Pseudoduganella dura: one gene and its partner. The protein of the gene in region 1 interacts with the protein of each later gene in a pairwise test. Links are inferred from orthologs where the notes say so. Each region holds a gene or a part of one and is shown in the gene's direction. Other genes may lie near its edges.

Region 1 (10,911 bases):
GAACATCAAGAAGGGCCAGTTCCTGGCACCGCACGACATGAAGAACGTCATCGACAAGGCCCGTGCCGCCGCAAAGGCGAAGGGCCTGAACGAAGACAACTTCATGGCCTGCGAACGGGGCGCCTCGTTCGGCTACAACAACCTGGTGTCCGACATGCGCTCGCTGGCGATCATGCGCGAGACCGGCGCGCCGGTGGTGTTCGACGCCACGCACTCGGTGCAGCTGCCGGGCGGTAACGGCACGTCGTCGGGCGGCATGCGCGACATGGTGCCCGTACTGTCGCGCGCGGCCGTGGCGGTCGGCGTGGCCGGCCTGTTCATGGAAACGCACCCCACGCCGGCCACCGCGCTGTCGGACGGTCCGAACGCCGTGCCGCTGGGCCGCATGAAGGAACTGCTGTCCACGCTGATCGAGCTCGATCGCATCACCAAGAAGTCGGGCTTCCTCGAGAACAGCTTCGAGTAAGCGCCGGCCGTCGCATTGAAGCGGGCCCGGCAGCCATCGGCTGCCGGGCCCGTTTTGCGTGTTGCGCGGATGTCCGTGTTTTCCTTGAAACAGGGGCTGCTCGGGCTTGCATGCCGGCCGTCGTACTTCCCTCGAAGGCCATCCTCTGTTACTCTTGCTGCAATTTTTGCGCGCTACTAATTTGGCAAGCCCGTGGCAAGCCCGGTTGCACGACAGTTCATGCGACCACATGCAGCGACGCGTCCACCTGCCTTCCACAACCTTGGAGACTACACATGAGTGCAATCGTAGATATCATCGGCCGCGAAATCATCGACTCGCGCGGCAATCCGACCGTCGAATGCGACGTGCTGCTGGAATCGGGCGTGATGGGCCGTGCGGCCGTGCCGTCCGGCGCGTCGACCGGTTCGCGCGAAGCCATCGAGCTGCGTGACGGCGATCCGAAGCGTTACTTCGGCAAGGGCGTGCTGCAGGCGTGCGAGAACATCAACACCGAGATCTCCGAAGCGATCATGGGCCTGGACGCGAACGAACAGGCATTCCTGGACCGCACGCTGATCGACCTGGACGGCACCGAGAACAAGTCGCGCCTGGGCGCGAACGCGATGCTGGCCGTGTCGATGGCGGTCGCCAAGGCCGCCGCGGAAGAAGCCGGCCTGCCGCTGTACCGCTACTTCGGCGGTTCGGGCTCGATGCAGATGCCGGTGCCGATGATGAACGTCATCAACGGCGGCGCGCACGCCGACAACAACCTGGACATCCAGGAATTCATGATCATCCCGGTCGGCGCACCGACGTTCAAGGAAGCGATCCGCTACGGCGCCGAAGTGTTCCACACGCTGAAGAAGATCCTGCACAAGAAGGGCCTGAGCACGGCGGTCGGCGACGAAGGCGGCTTCGCACCGTCCCTGGCCAACCATGAAGATGCCATCAAGCTGATCATCCAGGCCATCGAAGAAGCCGGCTACGAGCCGGGCACGCAGATCGCGCTGGGCCTCGATTGCGCCGCTTCCGAGTTCTACAAGGACGGCAAGTACGAGCTGGAAGGCGAAGGCCTTTCGTTGAGCGCCACCGAATTCACCAACCTGCTGGCCACCTGGTGCGACAAGTACCCGATCATCTCGATCGAAGACGCGATGCACGAAGGCGACTGGGAAGGCTGGGCCATCCTGACCGCCGCGCTGGGCAAGAAAGTGCAGCTGGTGGGCGACGACCTGTTCGTCACCAACACCAAGATCCTGAAGGAAGGCATCCAGAAGGGCATCGGCAACTCGATCCTCATCAAGATCAACCAGATTGGTACGCTGACCGAAACGTTCGCCGCCATCGAGATGGCCAAGCGCGCCGGCTACACCGCCGTGATCTCGCACCGCTCGGGCGAAACGGAAGATTCGACGATCGCCGACATCGCCGTGGGCCTGAACGCGCTGCAGATCAAGACCGGTTCGATGTCCCGTTCGGACCGCATGGCCAAGTACAACCAGCTGCTGCGCATCGAGGAAGACCTGGGCGATATCGCCAGCTACCCTGGCCGCGATGCATTCTATAATCTGAAGTAACCGCGCCTGCAGCAACGGCGTTCGATGTACAGCGCCGTAACTTTCATCACTATGACACCGGCCGGGCTTCCCGGCCGGTTCTTTATTTTCTATGCGTCTGATTACCCTCGCCCTGGCAGCCCTGCTGCTGCTGATTCAGTATCCGTTATGGCTGGGGAAGGGCGGATGGCTCCGCGTGCAGGACCTGGAGCAGCAGGTCGATGCGGCCCATGAAAAAAACGATGAACTCCGGCGCCGCAACGCCAAGCTCGATTCCGAAGTGCGCGACCTGAAGGATGGCACCGGTGCCGTCGAGGAACGTGCGCGCTACGAGCTGTCGATGATCAAGCAGAATGAAATCTACGTCCAGATCCTCCGCAAGGGCCAGATTCCCGGCGATGGCGCCACGCCGGCCCCGCCACCGGCCGAGCCGAAAAAGTAGGGACGGACCCTGTTTTCCGGGAAAAATCAGGGACGGACCCTGTTTTCCAGGAAATCCCTGGCTTTGCCGGTCCTTCCTTTCCCACGATTTTCCTATCTTGCTCAGCGCCAAAATGGCGCAGCGCGCACCACCTCGGTGCTGCCGAGCTGTCAATAACGGTGCGAAACATCATTATTCGTTATTCCGCACTGGGATGGCCATCTCTCCCCAAAACGGCACACTTCTTGCTCTCCCTTGGTGCTTTTGCACTTTGACAGGGAGTGGTGGTCGATGGAGTCGTTCAAAAGCGGTGCGGATGCCTTGTTTGTCCTGTTGGGCGGCATCATGGTGCTGGCGATGCATGCCGGATTCGCGTTCCTCGAGCTGGGAACGGTGCGCAAGAAAAATCAGGTCAATGCGCTGGTCAAGATCCTGGCCGATTTCTCGGTGTCGGCCATCGTGTATTTCACCGTGGGCTACGGCATCGCCTATGGCGTGCATTTCTTCGGGCCGACCGACACGCTCGTCGTCGGCAACGGCTATGGACTGGTCAAGTTTTTCTTCCTGCTGACATTCGCGGCGGCGATCCCCGCCATCATCTCGGGCGGCATCGCCGAGCGCGCGAAGTTCTATCCGCAGATGGTGGCCACGGCGCTGCTGGTCGGCTTCGTCTACCCGTTCTTCGAGGGTATCGCCTGGAACAACCGCTTCGGCTTCCAGGCCGCGCTGGAAGCGGCATTCGGCGCGCCGTTCCACGACTTCGCCGGATCGATCGTCGTGCATGCCGTGGGCGGCTGGGCGGCGCTGCCGGCCGTGCTGCTGCTGGGCGCGCGCCGGGGGCGCTACGGCAGGGATGGCCGCATCTCCGCGCATCCGCCGTCGAACATTCCCTTCCTGGCGCTCGGTGCATGGATCCTCGCCGTGGGCTGGTTCGGCTTCAACGTGATGAGCGCGCAAACGCTGGACAAGATCAACGGCCTGGTCGCCGTCAATTCGCTGATGGCGCTGGCGGGCGGCACGCTGGCCGCGCTGGTGCTCGGCAAGAACGACCCCGGCTTCGTCCATAATGGCCCGCTGGCGGGCCTGGTGGCCGTGTGCGCCGGTTCGGACCTGATGCATCCGCTTGGCGCGCTGGCGACCGGCGCGGTGGCCGGTGCGATCTTCGTCGTGATGTTCACGCTGGCGCAGAACCGCTGGAAGATCGACGACGTGCTGGGCGTGTGGCCGCTGCACGGCCTGTGCGGCGCCTGGGGCGGCATCGCGGCCGGCATCTTCGGCAGCCATGCGCTGGGCGGGCTGGGCGGCGTATCGATGATGTCGCAGATTGCCGGCACGCTGCTGGGCATCGCCATCGCCACGGCCGGCGGCGCGCTGGTGTACGGCGTGCTGAAGGCCACCATGGGCCTGCGGCTCGACCCGGAGCAGGAATTCGACGGCGCCGACCTGTCGATCCATAAGATCAGCGCCACGCCGGAACGGGAAACCATCGCCGGGTGATGCCGACCACCGTGGCGTATCGGCCACGCGCCCGCGGTATGTTCTGAACGTACCGCACGGCACGTGGCAGGTACATTACGCAACATATCCGAGCTTGCAAATAAGAATCATTCGCATTAGGATGGTGGTCTTCGCCAGCCACCTGTTCCGGACCGGGAGCCAGCTTCAACTGACTCTCTCACTGGAACACCATGGATGCACTTATCGCGCGCCGGCGCCTGCTGCCGGCCCTGTTGATGTCCGCGCTGGCGCCGCTGGCGCAGGCGCAATCGACCTCCGCCCTCGGCGAAATCACCGTTACCGCGCAGCGCGACGCGGCGGCCAGGGCCGGCACCACCACGGCCGTCACGGCCGACGACCTGGCGCGCCAGGCGGCGCAGAACATGCAGAACATCGCCCGCTACGCCCCGCTGGTCAACGTGCCGAACGCGGCGAGCGGTTCGGGCAGCGTGTGGGACAGCAGCGGCAACACGGGCTTCAACATCCGCGGCATCGAAGGCAACCGCGTCAGCATGGACCTGGACGGCATCGCGCTGCCCGATGCCGCGCCGAAGCCGGATGGCTCCAGCCTGAACAGCTTCGGCATCGGCCGCGACTACTTCGACCCGGAGACGTTCCGCGAAGTGAACATCGCATCCGGGACTACCGGCGCCGGCCCCGCCACGCCGGGCCTGGGCGGCTCGGTGCAGTTCGTCACCAGGGCGCCGGAGGATTACCTGAACGCCGACCGCCCCGTCTACGCCGACTACAAGTTCGGCTACGACGGCTCGAACAACATGCGCATGCATGCGCTGACCGGGGCGGCGCAGGCCGGCGGCCTGCAATTGCTAACGGTGTTCGTGCATCGCGACGGCAAGGAATATGAATCCGCCGGCAGCGCCGTGGCCAACCCGGACGACTGGACGTCCGACGCGCTGCTGGCCAAGATCGCGTGGTCGCCGCTGGCCGGCCACAAGCTGACCGCCACGGTCGACGCCTACCAGGCCAGCCATACCCGCGCCTACATCAACAAGACCAGCACGCTGTACCCGGAAGGCGTCGACCAGCAATCCGACACGCGCCGCAGCCGCTTCTCGCTCGATCATGCATTCGCCGGCAAGGCGGCATTGTTCGACAAGCTCGAATCGCGCATTTACGCGCAGAACTCGGAAGTCGACGACCAGACGACCGGCCCCTACGTGTCCGGCGGCCAGCGCTACTTCCGCACGATCGAGACGGGCTACTTCAACAAGAGCCGCGGCCTGGCCAGCAACGCCGTCAAGGAGCTTGGCGCGCACCGGCTGTCCTATGGCATCAGCGCGGAAGACACCGAAACGCGCCGCCCGTGGCGCGAGGACCGCACCGTGCTCGCCACCGGCGCCCACCAGATCACCAGCAAGAACCGGATGGTGGACACGGACACCACGAAGCTGGCGGCCTTCGCCAGCGCCGACCTGGCGCTGGCCGACGGCCTGACGCTGACGCCGGGCCTGCGCTACGACTGGCGCGAGATGAAGCCGGAGAACATCGAAGACTACGTGGTGGCCGTGCCAGCGGCGCGCGAGGAGCTGCGCAAGCGGAAGGACGACTACTTCACGCCGAGCCTGGAGCTGGCGTGGAAATTCCGTCCCGAGCTGATGGCCTACGCGAAATACACGCGCGGCACGCGCCTGCCCACCGCGGCGGAACTGACCGGCACCTATGACTCGTTCAGCTACACCGCTGCCGGCAACGGCTACGCGGTGCTCGGCAACGCCGACGTGAAAAAGGAAACCAGCAACGCGTTCGAGCTGGGCCTGAAGGGGCACCCGGCGCGCGGCGTGACGATGGATGCGGCGGTGTTCCACACGAAGTACAGGAACTTCATCGAATACGCCACGCAGCCGGCCGACCCGGTCAATTATCCGACCATCACGCAGGGCCTGTTCCGGCCCGAGAACGTGGGCGACGCGAAGACCTGGGGCGCGGAAATCTCAGGCAGCTTCGCGCTGGGCGAATGGAACGCGGCGCTGAACGGCGCCAGCGTGACCGTGGGTGCCGGCGTGCAGCACAGCAAGGCGCGCAACACCGAGACGGGTGCCGAAGGCGAACTGGCCTCGACCTTGCCGCGCAAGATCAGCACCACGTTCGCATGGGATGATCCGGCCAAGCGGGGCGGGGCGACGCTGTCCATCTTCAACGTGCGCGGCAAGCAGGCCGAGCCCGACGTGATCTCGAACGTGACCACCGCACGCTTCGCCGTGCCCGGCGCCACGGTGGCCGACCTGACCGCCTACTGGAACATCGGCAAGCATGCCGCCATCACGGCCGGCATCTACAACCTGACCGACAAGAAATACTGGGATTACGCATCGTCGCGCAGCCTTGCCGCCGGCACCACGGCCGCGACGCTGGCCGATATCGAACGCCAGGCGCGTCCGGGCCGCTACGGCGCCGTGACGCTCAAAGTAATTTACTGAGGAGAAAAGCATGAAAACCCACCGTCGTTACCTTCGCCTGCTGGCCCTGTCCGGCGCTCTCGTTCTTGCCACGGGCGCGGGCCACGCCCACGCCGCCACGCTGGCCGAACGCTGGAACGCGCTGCGCACCGAGCAGCCCAAGCTCGGCATCCGCGACGCCGCGAAACAACTGAACGTCTCCGAGGCCGAACTGCTGGCGACCGGCATCGGCAATACCGTCACGCGCCTGGCCGACACCAGCAACGCGCCGCGCGAAATCATGCGCCGCGCGCTGGACCTGGGCAAGGTGATGGGGCTGACGCGCAACGAGAACGGCGTCATCGAAGTCGCGGGCGTCGCCACGCGCATTGCCAAGCAAGGGGATGAAGGCGCCAGGGATGCGGAAAAGGAAGCGCGCGAACTGAACATCGCCGGCGGCTACCTGGGCGGCCCGATCGACCTGCGCTTCCACTTCGCGAAATGGAAGCATGCGTTCGCCGTGGTCCAGCCGGGCAGGGACGGCGCCGTGTCGCGCAGCCTGCAGTTCTTCGACGAGAACGGCAATGCCGTGCACAAGGTCTACCTGAAGGACGACAGCAAGATCGCCGTGTTCGACAAGCTGGTGGCCGACTTCCGCCATCCGCAGCAGGACGGCAAGCTGGCCATCGCGGCGGCCCCTCTGAAAGCGGCCGACACGCCGGACGCTTCGGTGGACGTCAAGGAATTCCAGCAGGCCTGGAAAGAGATGTCGGACGTGCACCAGTTCAACCGCATCGTTTCCGAGTTCAAGCTGTCGCGCGAACAGGCCCTGCGCCTCGCCCCGGCCGGCGCCGTGCAGAAGGTAACGCCGCAGGCCGTGCGCCAGCTGCTGGAACAGGCTGCCGCGAAACAGGTGCCGATCATGGCGTTCGTCGGCAACGGCGGCGTCACGCAGATCTACAGCGGCAAGATCGGCAAGGTGCAGGAAACGGCCGGCTACTTCAACGTGCTGGACCCCGACTTCAACCTGCACCTGCGCGACAAGGCATTCAGGGCAGGCTATGTGCTGCAGCGCGCCGGCGTGACATCGGTGGAGTTCTACGACGACAAGGGCGAGCTGGTGGTCACGTTCTTCGGCGTGCGCGAGCGGGGCAAGCCGCAGCCGCAGCCGTGGCTGGACCTGGCGGCCGCGTTGCCGAAGGGTTGACGACCAAGGCCCGCAGCGGATGAACGCTGGTGTCGGACACCGGTTTTCGTCCGCAATGGCCCCGGCCGCTGAAGTCGGGTTGCCTCGACCGCAGCGATCCGCAGGCTACCGGGGAATCAGCTTCTCCCGCTTCAACCGCTCGAACAGATCGAAGAACGCCTCCGGCGTGCCCTGGTAGTCGAGGAATCCGGCCTGGCGGCTCTTCGTCATGTCGGTGATGACTTCCATGGGCCGGCCCAGGTCGGCGTCGGTATGCCACCAGGAGGCCAGGCGCGTCACGTCCGCTTCGGCAAGCCCGTGCTGTCCGGCGATCTCGCGCCACAACGCCGGCGCGTCGTTCATCCGTGCTTCCAGCGGGCTGATCTCATCCGGTAGCGGCGCGGCCTCGATGCCGAAGTAATCGGCCAGTTTCGGCCACAGCCACTGCCAGCGGAACACGTCGCCGTTGACGACGTTGAAGTCTTCGTTCTCGCCCGCGGCATTGGTCGATGCCCATTCCAGGTGCCGCGCCAGCAGGCGTGCATCCGTCACGTCCACCAGGCCCGACCATTGCTGCCGGCTGCCGGGGAACACGAAAGGCTGGCCGGTATGCTTGCACAGCGTGGCATACACGGCGAGCGTCTGGCCCATGTTCATCGCGTTGCCGACCGCGAAGCCGACGATCGTGTGCGGCCGGTGCACGCTCCAGGTAAAGCCGAACTCCTTCGCGGCGTCGAACAGGCGGTCTTCCTGTTCATAGTAGAAATTCGGCACATCCTGGCGGCCCTGTTCCTCGCGGAACGGCGTGACCGGCACCGCGCCCTTGCCATAGGCGTCGAACGGGCCGAGATAGTGCTTCAGGCCCGTCACGAGCGCCACGTGGCGCACCGAACCGGCCGGGCCGACGGCGTCGAGCACGTTCTTGACCATCGCGCCGTTGACGCGGATGTTTTCCTCTTCGCTGGCCTGCCGCGACCATGCGGTAATGAAGACATGGCTGGGGTCCACGCCGGCCAGTGCCTGCGCCACGTCGGGCGACGTGAGGTCGGCGCTGATCTGCCGTACGCCCGGCACGCCCGGTGTACGGCCGCGCGATACGCCGTGCACTTCCCAGCCCTGGGCCAGCAGCCGCTCGGCCAGCGCGCTGCCGACGACGCCGCTGCCGCCGATGATGAGTGCCTTGTTGGTCATGCTTTACTCCCGTTGGACAAAGCAGGACTGTAACGTAAACGGCGGCGCACGCAGGAACGGTGCGCCGCCGCTGCAACGGCAGAGCGTTACAGGCCGGCGACGGCTTTCACGCCCAGTCCGGGGTCATCGGTGAAGAACCCGTCCAGCCCCAGTTCCAGGTAGCGCCGCATCTCGGCGATCGAGCCCGCCTCGTTGCGCGCGTGCTCGCCGCCGCCGTCGCGGAAGTCGGCGGCGATGAAGCGGTTCTCGGGGCGGAAGGTCCAGGTTTCCAGCCGCAGGCCGGCCGCGCGCGCATCGGCCGCGATCGACGTGGGTGCATCGAGCATGCCGTTCTTCTTCAACGGGATCAGGGCGCGCGTGGGCGGCGAGAACACGTCGGCATACTGGGCGATGGTGCGCAGGCCGGCCGGCGTGGCCATCTCCGCATAGGTGAGGGCGCCGCCGTCGGCTGCCACGTCGGCGGGCTTCACCGGGCCCACGCCGACCAGCTGCATCAGCCGCAGGTTGCTGCGCTTGCCCAGCTTCTCGCGCAGCATGCGCAGGTTGGCCACTTCGAACGACTGGATCTCGACCGGTGCGCGGCGTGTGTATTCGTGCGCGGCCAGCGTGGCGATGAAGCGCTCTTCCAGCGGCAGGCCGGCGCGGGCGAAGTAGGTGGAATGCTTCAGCTCCGGCACCAGGCCGATCACGCGGCCGATCGTGGCCGATTGCGCGGCGACGAAATCGATCACTTCCTCGAAGGTCAGTACCTGGAACATGCCGTCGTACTTCGCGCTGCCGGGACGCGACTGCGGGATGCGTTCGATCGCGCGCAGCGTCTTCAGTTCGGCCAGCGTGAAGTCGTCGACGAACCAGCCTTCGTGGGTTTCGCCGTCGATCGTCCTGCGCACGCGGCGGCCGGCGAATTCCGGGCGTCGCGTCACGTCGGTGGTCTCGGAAAGGAAGGCTTCGTGGCGCGCGACCAGCACGCCGTCCTTTGTCGATACCAGATCCGGCTCGACGAAATCGGCACCGTCCGCGATCGCCTTGGCGTAGGCCGCCAGCGTGTGTTCGGGCCGCAGCGCCGAGGCGCCGCGGTGCGCGAATACCAGCGGTTTGACGGCGGTGCCGGCGGCGTGCGCGTGCGGCAGCAATGAACCGGCCAATGCCGCGCCGGCGGTGGCGGCGCCGGCGGCGATGAAGCCGCGGCGCGACAGGAAACGCTTGCTGGTCATGTCCACCTTCATTTGAAATCCGCCATCACGGTGAGGAAGGCCTGGCGGGGCGCGATCGGGAAGGTATTGTACGTTTTGTCGGCGGCGCCGACGACCACGTTCAGATCGCCCTGGCGGTCGGCCAGGTTGGTCACGTTGACGCGGTAGCGCGCATTCTTCACCCAGCCGCCGTCGAGGAACGGCAGCTTGCCCGAGACGCCGAGACCCATCAGGAAGTAGCTGCTGACCGCCAGGTCGTTGGTATAGGTTGCCTGGCGCTTGCCCACGTAGTCGCCGGTCAGCTGGAACTCGGTGCCGGCCAGGGTCAGGGAGGCCACGAACTTGTTCATCCATTCCGGGCTGCCGGGGATTTTCTTACCGGCCGTCGGCACGGTGGCGGAGCCGTTCAGGTAGTTGTCGTCGTATTTCGAGCGGTTGTACGAGATGGCGTCGTAGAACGAGAACGTGCGGCCGAAATGGAACGTGCCGGACATGTCGATGCCGTCGGTCTTCACGTTGCCAACGTTGGCCAGCACCGGGTTGCCGCCGATGATCGACGAGATCACCGGGGTAGGGCTGATCGTCAGCAGGCGGTCCTTGAAGTTAACGTGGTAGAGGTTGACCTGGCCGTCGAAGCCGGTCAGGGGGCCGGCGTTCAGCGAGCGGCTGGTGCGCAGGCCCGCTTCGAACGTGACCGACGTTTCCGGCTTCGCGGTGGCCTTGAACAGGTCGAACGCGGACTGGCTCGCCAGGCTCCACGGCGACGCGCCGCCGCCGCCGTAGGTGACGAACTGGCGCATGTTCTTCTGCACGTTGACGAAGGCCTGGTCGTTCGCCGTGATGTCCCAGCGCGCGCCCAGCTGCGGCAGGAACCATTTCTTCGTATCGATATCGCCTTCCGGCAGCGCGGTGGAGCCGCCGGCGATGGCACCCCGTTTCGGCTGCACCGGCATCATGCCGCGCGCGAACTGCAGGCTGGATTTGAAGCCGCCCTGCAGTACCAGGTCGGGACGGACGCGCCAT
Region 2 (10,927 bases), 2.4 Mb from region 1 along the record:
AGACATCGTTTAGGGCGTGGACTACCAGGGTATCTAATCCTGTTTGCTCCCCACGCTTTCGTGCATGAGCGTCAGTCTTGACCCAGGGGGCTGCCTTCGCCATCGGTGTTCCTCCACATCTCTACGCATTTCACTGCTACACGTGGAATTCTACCCCCCTCTGCCAAACTCTAGCCTTGCAGTCTCCATTGCCATTCCCAGGTTAAGCCCGGGGATTTCACAACAGACTTACAAAACCGCCTGCGCACGCTTTACGCCCAGTAATTCCGATTAACGCTTGCACCCTACGTATTACCGCGGCTGCTGGCACGTAGTTAGCCGGTGCTTATTCTTCAGGTACCGTCATGAGGCACGGATATTAGCCGTACCCTTTTCTTCCCTGACAAAAGAGCTTTACAACCCGAAGGCCTTCTTCACTCACGCGGCATTGCTGGATCAGGGTTGCCCCCATTGTCCAAAATTCCCCACTGCTGCCTCCCGTAGGAGTCTGGACCGTGTCTCAGTTCCAGTGTGGCTGGTCGTCCTCTCAGACCAGCTACTGATCGTCGCCTTGGTGAGCCTTTACCTCACCAACTAGCTAATCAGATATCGGCCGCTCCAGGAGCATGAGGTCTTGCGATCCCCCACTTTCATCCTTAGATCGTATGCGGTATTAGCGTAACTTTCGCTACGTTATCCCCCACTCTTGGGCACGTTCCGATATATTACTCACCCGTTCGCCACTCGTCAGCGGAGCAAGCTCCCTGTTACCGTTCGACTTGCATGTGTAAAGCATGCCGCCAGCGTTCAATCTGAGCCAGGATCAAACTCTTCAGTTTAATCTCTGTTTAAAGTCATTGCTGACTTGTCTTGAATTCCCACCATTGGCGGAAATTCACTCTCAAGATACTGACGAACCTCCTTGCGAAGGTTACGTTTATTTCTTGTGAGCGTTTGATGCTATATTTTGAGCTGTCGGGGCCGAAGCCCCGGGCACATCATCAAACGCCCACACTTATCGACTGTTGATTGTTAAAGAATTCTGCGCTTTTCAGCGATTCTGCCTGGTTGACAAAGCGTTGTGTTTGTCAGCAGAGGAGCGAGATTATCTGGTGTTTCGCGATAACCGTCAAGCTTCTTTTTGCCCCGCTTCAACTTACCGCTGCCACTTTCGTGCCAACGCGTTGCTGCGAGGGACAGAACTATATCAAAGCCCCTCGAAGTTTGGCAAGCGCTTTTCGAGGAACGCATGCATGCCTTCGCGCTGGGCCGGCGTGCCGAACGCGGCATGGAACAAACGGCGTTCGTAACGCACGCCCTCCGTCAGCGGCACTTCATAGGCGACATTCACTGCTTCCTTGATCTGCATGGCCACTGACAGGGGCATCGAAGCGATCGTTGCGGCGGCGGCCAACGCTTCTTCAAGCAGCTTGTCGGCAGGAACCACGCGCGACACCAGGCCTGAACGTTCCGCTTCCGCCGCATCAATGGTGCGTGCCGTCAGCAGCATGTCCATCGCTTTCGCCTTGCCGATCGCGCGCGGAAGGCGCTGCGTGGCGCCGGCACCCGGGGTGACGCCGATCTTGATTTCCGGCTGGCCGAACTTGGCCGTATCGGCAGCGATGACGAAATCGCACATCATCGCCAGTTCGCAGCCGCCACCCAGCGCATAGCCGGCCACGGCGCCGATCACCGGCGTGCGCACCTTCAGTATGTGTTCCCAGTTGCGCGTGATGTAATTGTCGCGGTAGGTATCCTGGTAGGTGTAATCGATCATCGCCGGAATATCGGCCCCTGCCGCGAAAGCCTTCTCGCTGCCGGTCAGCACGATGCAGCCGATCTGGGGATCCCTGTCGAATCCGGCAAGTGCCTCGCCAAGTTCGTTCATCATGCGGTCGTTCAGCGCATTGAGTGCTTTCGGCCGGTTCAGGCGGATCAGCGCCACTTTGCCGTGGACTTCGACGATCAGGTCTTCATATTGCATGCGTGCCTCCGGGACGGTTCGATCGGGCGATTGTAGCCTCATCGGCGCGCCGTTGCCATTGGCTGCTATGATCGGCGGCCGATGCCGCTCCCTCTCTTCTCCACGATCGCCGAACGCTGGCGCACCGATGCGCTGCTGGCGAATACCGATTTCCGCCGCTACTGGGCCAGCATGGTGCTGACGAGCTTCGGCTCGCAAATCGGGACGCTTGCGCTGCCGCTGTGCGCCGTATTGCTGCTCCATGCGACGCCGGCGCAGATGGGCATCCTGACCGCATGCCAGGCGATCCCGTTTGCTTTCCTCGCCCTGCCCGCCGGCGTGCTGCTCGACCGCAGCCGCAAGCTGCCGATCCTGCTGGCCAGTAAATCGGCCCAGGGCATTTCGCTTGCCTCCATTCCCGTTGCGTGGTGGTTCGACCTGCTGGGCATGCCGTGGCTGTATGCGGTGGCGGCCGTCCAGGGATCCTGCAATGTGATCGGCGGCGGCGCCGAACAGATTTATCTCACCCTGCTCGTGGGCCGCGACCGCATGGTGGATGCGCAGTCCCGCTTCGCCACCACGGATTCCATCTCCCGGCTGCTGGCGCCCGGTCTCGCGGGCATCCTGATCCAATGGCTGACCGCCCCCGTCGCGATCGTCGTCAACGCGGCCACGTTCTTCATCTCGGTGTGGAATGTCGCGCGCGTGAAAATGCGTGAAACGGTACCGCCGCGCAGCAACCGCCATCCGCTGCACGACGTCCGCGCCGGATTCGCCTTCATCTGGCGCCAGCCGCTGCTGCGCGCGCTGGCATGGGTGGCCGGCGCCTGGCATATCCTGTTCTATGGTTACTCGGCGCTGCTCGTGCTGTTCGCCACGCGCGAACTGGGCATGAGCGCGGGCACGCTGGGCATGGCGCAGATGCTGGGCGGGATTGGCGTATTCGTCAGTTCGCTGTTGCTGCGGCCGCTGAACCGGCACTACGGCGCCGGCATCACGATGATCATCGGCACGGCGTCGATGGCACTGGGCTTCGTGCTGATGCCGCTGATTCCGCGCGACCTGTTCGGCGATGCACGCTGCAGCGCGGCGGCCTACGCCGCTCTTGTATTCTGCTTCGACCTGGGGGCAATGCTGTTCTTCGTGCCCTACCAGGCACTGCGCCAGAAAGTGACGCCGGACGAAATGCTGGGCAGGATGATCTCCACCATGCGCTTCCTGACCGTGGCCGTGGCACCGCTGGGGGCCCTGGTCGCCGGTTACGCGGGCGACCATCTCGGCGTACGCCCGGCGTTGTATTGCATCGCCGTGGGCGGCGTGCTGCTGGCCGCCGGGGCCGTTTCGTCACGCCCGATCCGAAGCGTGCGCCCATGATGCCGGCGCGGATCTAGACTACCTATTGCCAACTTTGCAAGGGCGACCGTCATGTTCAAGAACATCCTGTTACCCACCGATGGCTCCGGCCTGTCGGTCAAGGCGACCGACACAGCGATCCGCTTCGCCCAGGTGCACGGCGCGCGCATCGTTTCCATCTGCGTCGCCCAGCCGTTCCCGTTCGTGCCGATGGCCGAGGGCGCCGTGGTGCCCGATACCGCGGTGTTCGAAACCCAGATCAACGCGGCCGCCAAGATCAATATCGACAAGGTGGCGGCCTCGTGCGCTGCGGCCGGCGTACCGTTCGAGGGGATCGTTACCGCATCCCACAGCCCTTATGAAGAGATTGTCGCCGCCGCGGAAAAGCACGGTTGCGACATCATCCTGATGGCCTCGCACGGCCGCAAGGGCTTGAACAAGCTGTTCCTCGGCAGCGAAACGCAAAAGGTGCTGGCGCACACGACACTGCCGGTACTCGTCCTGCGTTGATGAAGCAAGGACCGGCTTCTAGCGGGTCGGGCGTGGCAGCAGCACCCACACCTGCCCGCGCTGCTTCATCCAGCCCGCGTTCTCGGCTGCCTCGGTACCGAATCCAAAGAAGAAATCGACCCGGATGGCGCCCCGGATCGCGCCGCCCGTATCCTGCGCCATGACCAGCCGCTGCAGTGGAATCTCGCTGGCGGCCTGGGTGGTGGCCAGATACAGCGGCACGCCGGACGGAATCTGCGTCGTGTCCACCGCCACCGAGCGCTGCGGTGTCAACGGCACGCCCAGCGAGCCCTTCGGCCCCACATTCGGGTCCGGCAGCCGCTCTTCCCTGAAGAACACATAGCTCGGATTCACATTCAACAATTCCTGCTTGCGGGTGGGATGTCCGGCGATCCATGCCTTGATGCCCTGTGCCGACGCCTGCTCGGAGGTCAGCTCGCCCTGCTCGATCAGCCACTTGCCGATCGATTTATAGGGATGGCCGTTCTGGTCCGCGTAAGCCACGCGCACGGTCTCGCCCGTATCGAGCTGCACGCGGCCCGAGCCCTGCACTTCGAGGAAGAATGCTTCCACGGAGTCGTCGACCCACAGCAGTTCCTTGCCGCCGAAGGCCGAACGGGCGATTTCCTCGCGGCTGGCATACGGCACCACCTTCTTGCCCTGCAGGCGGCCGCGCAGCCGCTTGCCCTTCAGTTCCGGGTAGATGCCGGCGAGCTCGATCGTCAGCATGTCGTCCGGCACCTTGTATAGCGGCGTCTGGTACGGGCCTCCCTGCTTGCGGGCGCCGCGCAGCAGAGGCTCGTAGTATCCGGTCACCAGGCCGCTGTCGGCGCCGTCCGGCGCGACCACGCGGTGCGGCACCAGGAACGTTTCGAAGAACAGCCGCACCGCGCGCTCGTCGCTCCCGTTGACGGTGCGCGCGATCGTGCATGGCTCCTTCCAGTCCGCCCGCTTGCCGATCACGGAACACGACGACTGGAAGGCCGGCCAGGCCGCGCGCACGTCATCGCGCGACCAGCCCGGCAGGTCGGCAAACGAGCCGGGTACGAAGGCGGTCTTCGATGGCGGCACCGCCGGCTCGGCCGGAGACACGGACGGCTGGGGTGTCGGCTGACTGGATGGCTGGGAAGCGGGCTGGGAAGCTGCCTGGGAAGCGGGCTGGGGCGCGGGCGTTGTAACGCAACCGGCCAGCAGCGCCGCGAGCAAGGCGGTCCCGCCCGACAGGCGGATATTACGAGGTAGACTATGGCGTACAAAAATCATGGAGGCGGTATGTGGATTCTGATGGTCGAGGCATTCGTGGCGCTGTTCCTGCTCGTCTTCATCGTCTGGTGGACGATGCCGGGCAAGAAAAAGACGCCGCCGGCCAAGCGGCCGGACCAGCCCGACAAATGAGCGGATAAAAACGGATGATAATCGCTGGGGGCCGGCGCCGCGGGCCGGCGCTCAAGGTCGGCGCCGCAGGCCGGCGCCGGGGTAGGTACTGAAGGTCAATGCAGCGAGTGCGGCAGCGTCAGCACGAATTCCGGGATCTTCGCTTCGAACTGGTGGCCATCCTCGGCCACGCAGAAATATTCACCCACCATCGAGCCCTGCGGCGTCTGCAGCGCCGTGCCACTCGTGTATTCGAACTGTTCGCCCGGCTGCAGCAGCGGCTGGTGCCCTACCAAGCCGAGGCCGCGCACTTCCTGCACGTGGTTGTTCGCGTCGGTGATGATCCAGTGGCGCGAGATCAGCTGTGCCGCCACGGTGCCGGTGTTCTTGATCGTGATCGAGTAGGTGAACACGAAATTGGTGCGTTCGGGGTCGGACTGCTCGGGCAGGAACTGGGTCCTGACCGACACCGTGAATTCATATTGGGCCATCGGTATTCCTTTATTGCTGGGCAAATGTGCCGAAACTTCAAATGTAGCGTTTTATTAATACAGTTTCACATTGCACCGCAAATCCCGCACACATGCAAGCTGCACTCCGCAGAATACGGGGCGGCAGCGTAAAATAGCGGCTGACTTTTTGCTTATTCCTCTTTGCCACGCCTGTCATGACAACTTTCCGCATCGCCCCCAGCATCCTGTCCGCCGACTTCGCCCACCTGGGCGAGGAAGTCAAAAACGTCGTCGCCGCCGGTGCCGACATCATCCATTTCGACGTGATGGACAACCACTACGTGCCGAACCTCACGATCGGCCCGCTGGTCTGCCAGGCGATCCGCCCGCATGTGCAGGTGCCGATCGACGTGCACCTGATGGTCAAGCCCGTCGACCGCATCATTCCCGACTTCGCCAAGGCCGGCGCGAACATCATCACGTTCCACCCCGAGGCGTCCGAGCACATCGACCGCACGCTGCAGTTGATCCGCGACAACGGCTGCAAGGCCGGCCTCGTGTTCAATCCGGGCACGCCGCTGTCGTACCTGGAACACGTGATGGACAAGATCGACATGATCCTGATCATGTCGGTCAACCCGGGCTTCGGCGGCCAGTCGTTCATTCCGCAGGCGCTGAAGAAGATCGAGCAGGCGCGCCGCCTGATCGACGAATCGGGCCGCGACATCCTGCTGGAAGTCGACGGCGGCATCAAGATCGACAACATCGCCGCGGCTGCGAAAGCCGGTGCGGACACCTTCGTGGCCGGCTCGGCGATCTTCGGCCAGCCCGACTACAAGGCGGTCATCGACGCGATGCGCACCCAGCTGGCGGCGGTATAAGCATGACGGCGGCTGCCCACCCCCTGGCCGGCGTGCGCGCCGCCATCATCGACCTGGACGGCACGATGCTCGACACCGTGCCCGATTTTCACGTGGCCATCAACCGCATGCGTGAAGAGCTGGGCCTGGAAGCGATCACGGCCGAACAGATCAAGAACATGGTCGGCAAGGGTTCCGAGAACCTGATCCGCAGCGTGCTCTCCCTCGACCACGACGACGCGGCCGTGGAACAGCACTTCGCCGCCGCGATGGACGCCTACCAGCGTCACTACCTGGCGATCAACGGCCACCACAGCACGCTGTATCCGGACGTGGCCGCCGGCCTGACGGAGCTGAAGGATGCCGGCATCCGCCTCGCCTGCGTGACCAACAAGCCGCTGGCGTTCGCGCTGCCGCTGCTGAAGCTGAAGGAGCTCGATGGCTACTTCGAAGTGATCTACGGCGGCGATTCGTTCGAAAAGAAGAAGCCCCATCCACTGCCGCTGATGAAGGCCTGCGAATACTTCGGCCTGCCGCCGCACCAGGTGGTGGCGATCGGCGACTCGTCGAACGATGCACAGGCGGCCCGCGCCGCGGGTTGTCCGGTGCTCACCGTGCCTTATGGTTATAACCACGGAGAGCCTATACACGATACGGATTCGGATGGTATAGTGGAAACGCTGCTGCATGCTGCGCAGCTCATCAATGCCCATAATTCGCCAAGTAATCCGGCGAACGACGCGCAGACCCCTTAAGCGAAACCTTAAGCAAAACTCTTAACCGAACGCTCGTCATCAACGATGTTTCTCAATAAAAGACACAACGTTACTCACCAGGGATCGATCGAGGCCTGGCTGTGGCGACGCTGGCAATCCTTGGCAAACTGAGCCACATTGATTGCTGCCGTCGGAGATTGCGCGCGACCACCCTTCATCGCTGACTTCTTCGCTCTCCCGGCAGGTTTTTAAAAACCTCACCGCCACCATCACGCCCGAAATGGGTTCGCGTGGCGGATTGGAGAGAACCATGACCGAACTCGAATTCCGCTCGCTGGCCACGCAAGGCTACAACCGTATCCCCCTGATCGCGGAAGCGTTCGCCGACCTGGAAACGCCGCTGTCGCTGTACCTGAAGCTGGCGCAGAGCCAGCAAACGGGCAAGAACACGTTCCTGCTGGAGTCCGTCGTCGGCGGCGAGCGCTTCGGCCGCTACTCGTTCATCGGCCTGCCGGCCAGGACGCTGCTGCGCACGCACGGCACCCGCACCGAGATCGTCACGAACGGCGAAGTCGTCGAAACGCACGACGGCAATCCCCTCGAATTCATCGAGCAGTACCAGGCCCGCTTCAAGGTCGCGCTGCGCCCCGGCATGCCCCGCTTCGTGGGCGGCCTGGCAGGCTATTTCGGCTACGACACCGTGCGCCACATCGAGAAGAAGCTGGCAAACAGCGCGCAGAAGGACGACCTGGGCCTGCCGGACATCCAGCTGATGGTGACCGAGGAACTGGCCGTCATCGACAACCTGTCCGGCAAGCTGTACCTGATCGTCTACGCCGATACCACGCAGCCGGAATCGTTCTCGAAAGCGCGCCTGCGGCTGAAGGACCTGAAGGCGCTGCTGCGCCGCGGCGTCGATGCGCCGGTCACGTCGTCGTCGGTGCGCACCGAGGCGATCCGCGACTTCGACAAGGATGCGTACCTGGCCGCCGTGGCCAAGGCGAAGGAGCTGGTCATGGCCGGCGACCTGATGCAGGTGCAGATCGGCCAGCGCATCCGCAAGCCCTACGTGGATTCGCCGCTCACGCTGTACCGCGCGCTGCGGTCGCTGAACCCGTCGCCGTACATGTACTTCTATAACTTCGGCGACATGCAGATCGTCGGCGCCTCGCCGGAGATCCTGGTGCGCAACGAAACCCTGCCGGATGGGGAAAAGAAAGTCACGCTGCGCCCGATCGCCGGCACCCGCCCGCGCGGCGCCACGCTTGACAAGGATGCGCAGCTGGCCGAGGAACTGCTGGCCGACCCGAAGGAAATCGCCGAGCACGTGATGCTGATCGACCTGGCCCGCAACGACCTGGGCCGCATTTCCGAGATCGGCAGCGTGAAGGTCACCGACAAGATGGTGATCGAAAAATACTCGCACGTGCAGCACATCGTGTCGAACGTCGAGGGCAAGCTGAAGTCCGGCATGTCCAACCTCGACGTGCTGCGCGCCACCTTCCCGGCCGGTACGCTGACCGGCGCGCCGAAGGTGCGCGCGATGGAAGTGATCGACGAGCTGGAAATCTCCAAGCGCGGCATCTACGGCGGCGCCTGCGGCTACCTGTCGTTCGGCGGCGAGATGGACGTGGCGATCGCGATCCGCACCGGCGTGATCAAGGACGGCATGCTGTACGTGCAGGCCGCGGCCGGCATCGTGGCCGACTCGGTTCCCGAGATGGAATGGCTGGAAACGGAAAACAAGGCGCGCGCCGTGCTGCGCGCCGCCGAACAAGTGCAAGACGGCCTGGATGGGGAGTTCTGACATGCTGCTGATGATCGACAATTACGATTCCTTCACCTACAACATCGTGCAGTATTTCGGCGAGCTGGGTGAAGACGTGCGGGTGCACCGCAACGATGAAATCACGATCGCCGAGATCGAGGCGCTGGACCCGGACCGCATCTGCATCTCGCCGGGCCCGAAGGATCCGGCGCAGGCCGGCATCTCGGTCGAAGTGCTCAAGCATTTCGCCGGCAAGAAGCCGATCCTGGGCGTCTGCCTCGGCCACCAGGCCATCGGCGAAGCGTTCGGCGGCAAGATCGTCCGCGCCAAGGAAGTCATGCACGGCAAGACATCCCCGATCGCCCACACCGGCGAAGGCGTGTTCAAGGAGCTGCCGAGCCCCTTCACGGTGATCCGATACCACTCGCTGGCGATCGAGCGCGCTTCCCTGCCCGCCTGCCTGGAAGTGACGGCCTGGACGAACGACGGTGAAATCATGGGCGTGCGGCACAAGGACTTCGACATCGAAGGCGTGCAGTTCCACCCCGAATCGATCCTCTCGGAACATGGCCACGCCATGCTGAAGAATTTCCTCGAACGTACAGCCCCGGGCGCGAAGGAATGACCATGCCGATCACCCACCAGGAAGCGCTGATCCGCTGCATCGAACACCGCGAGATCTTCCACGACGAAATGCTGCACCTGTTCCGCCAGATCATGAGCGGCGAAATGTCGCCCGTGATGGTGGCCGCGCTGACGATGGGCCTGCGCGTGAAGAAGGAAACCATCGGCGAGATCACCGCCGCGGCGCAGGTCATGCGCGAGTTCTCGACCAAGGTGCCGATGGCGGACACCACCAACCTGCTCGACATCGTCGGCACCGGCGGCGATGGCGCGCATACCTTCAACATCAGCAGCGCCGCGATGTTCGTGGCCGCCGCGGCCGGCGCGCGCATCGCCAAGCACGGCGGGCGCAGCGTCTCGTCGTCCTCCGGCAGCGCGGACCTGATCGAATCGCTGGGCGCCGACATCAACCTGAAGCCGGAGCAGATCGCGCAATCGATCGCGCAGACCGGCATCGGTTTCATGTTCGCGCCGAACCACCACGCCGCCATGAAGCACGTGGCGCCGGTGCGCCGCGAACTGGGCGTGCGCTCGATCTTCAACATCCTCGGCCCGCTCACCAATCCGGCCGGCGCGCCGAACATCCTGATGGGCGTGTTCCATCCCGACCTGGTCGGCATCCAGGTGCGCGTGCTGCAGCGCCTCGGCGCCGAACATGCGATCGTGGTGTATGGCCGCGACAACATGGATGAGGTGTCGCTGGGCGCCGGCACGCTGGTCGGCGAACTGGTCGACGGCGAAATCCGCGAATACGAGATCCATCCCGAAGACTTCGGCCTGCAGATGGTGGCCAGCCGCAACCTGAAGGTGGCCAACGCCGCCGAATCGAAGGCGAAGGTGCTGGGCGTGCTGTCCGGCGACACCGGCGCCGCCACCGATATCGTCGCGCTCAATGCCGGTACCGCGCTGTATGCGGCCGGTGTCGCGCCGTCGATCGAGACGGGCTTCGTCAAGGCGAGGCAGGCGATCGAGTCCGGCGCCGCGCTGGCGAAGCTGCGCCAGTTCGTCGAAGTCACCCAGGCGCTCGGCGCCGCCAACGCCTGATAAGGACCGGCCCATGTTCGGCATCCACGACCTGACGCTGTTCATCGTTTCCGGGCTGCTGCTGAACATCATGCCGGGACCGGATTCGCTGCTGATCATGGCGCGCAGCGCCACGCAGGGCTGGCGCGCCGGCGTGGCCGCCTCGCTCGGCATCGGCGCCGGCACGATGGTGCATGTGCTGGCCGCCGCTGTTGGGCTGTCGGCACTGCTGGCCACTTCCGCTGCCGCATTCAATGTCGTCAAATGGGTTGGCGCGGCGTATATCGTCTGGTGCGGCATCGGCA

What was found.
Region 2: the proteins of eno (region 1) and rpe interact in binary tests that used the Escherichia coli proteins (3 or more experiments, as listed by UniProt). The link is inferred for Pseudoduganella dura from one-to-one orthologs.

The regions. Positions count from the first base shown.
Region 1 is NZ_WNWM01000002.1:4,680,892-4,691,802, forward strand. The notes cover bases 1-2,883. They hold eno (phosphopyruvate hydratase), read left to right. Parts: upstream 1-741; coding sequence 742-2,025; downstream 2,026-2,883. Other genes in these bases: kdsA (3-deoxy-8-phosphooctulonate synthase), read left to right, coding at 1-466; ftsB (cell division protein FtsB), read left to right, coding at 2,117-2,446; GJV26_RS20455 (ammonium transporter), read left to right, coding at 2,717-2,883. Also shown: more of GJV26_RS20455, read left to right, coding at 2,884-3,922; GJV26_RS20460 (TonB-dependent receptor domain-containing protein), read left to right, coding at 4,114-6,360; GJV26_RS20465 (hemin-degrading factor), read left to right, coding at 6,371-7,525; GJV26_RS20470 (SDR family oxidoreductase), read right to left, coding at 7,631-8,695; GJV26_RS20475 (glycerophosphodiester phosphodiesterase), read right to left, coding at 8,782-9,909; GJV26_RS20480 (TonB-dependent receptor), read right to left, coding at 9,918-10,911. UniProt on the Escherichia coli protein: Catalyzes the reversible conversion of 2-phosphoglycerate (2-PG) into phosphoenolpyruvate (PEP). It is essential for the degradation of carbohydrates via glycolysis.
Region 2 is NZ_WNWM01000002.1:2,250,355-2,261,281, forward strand. The notes cover bases 4,781-7,679. They hold rpe (ribulose-phosphate 3-epimerase), read left to right. Parts: upstream 4,781-5,846; coding sequence 5,847-6,512; downstream 6,513-7,679. Other genes in these bases: GJV26_RS09955 (MltA domain-containing protein), read right to left, coding at 4,781-5,068; GJV26_RS30445 (hypothetical protein), read left to right, coding at 5,078-5,200; apaG (Co2+/Mg2+ efflux facilitator ApaG/CorD), read right to left, coding at 5,296-5,670; GJV26_RS09970 (phosphoglycolate phosphatase), read left to right, coding at 6,515-7,246; trpE (anthranilate synthase component I), read left to right, coding at 7,518-7,679. Outside these bases: GJV26_RS09940 (enoyl-CoA hydratase), read right to left, coding at 1,187-1,963; GJV26_RS09945 (MFS transporter), read left to right, coding at 2,045-3,316; GJV26_RS09950 (universal stress protein), read left to right, coding at 3,368-3,805; more of GJV26_RS09955, read right to left, coding at 3,824-4,780; more of trpE, read left to right, coding at 7,680-9,014; GJV26_RS09980 (anthranilate synthase component II), read left to right, coding at 9,016-9,600; trpD (anthranilate phosphoribosyltransferase), read left to right, coding at 9,603-10,643; GJV26_RS09990 (LysE family translocator), read left to right, coding at 10,657-10,927. UniProt on the Escherichia coli protein: Catalyzes the reversible epimerization of D-ribulose 5-phosphate to D-xylulose 5-phosphate.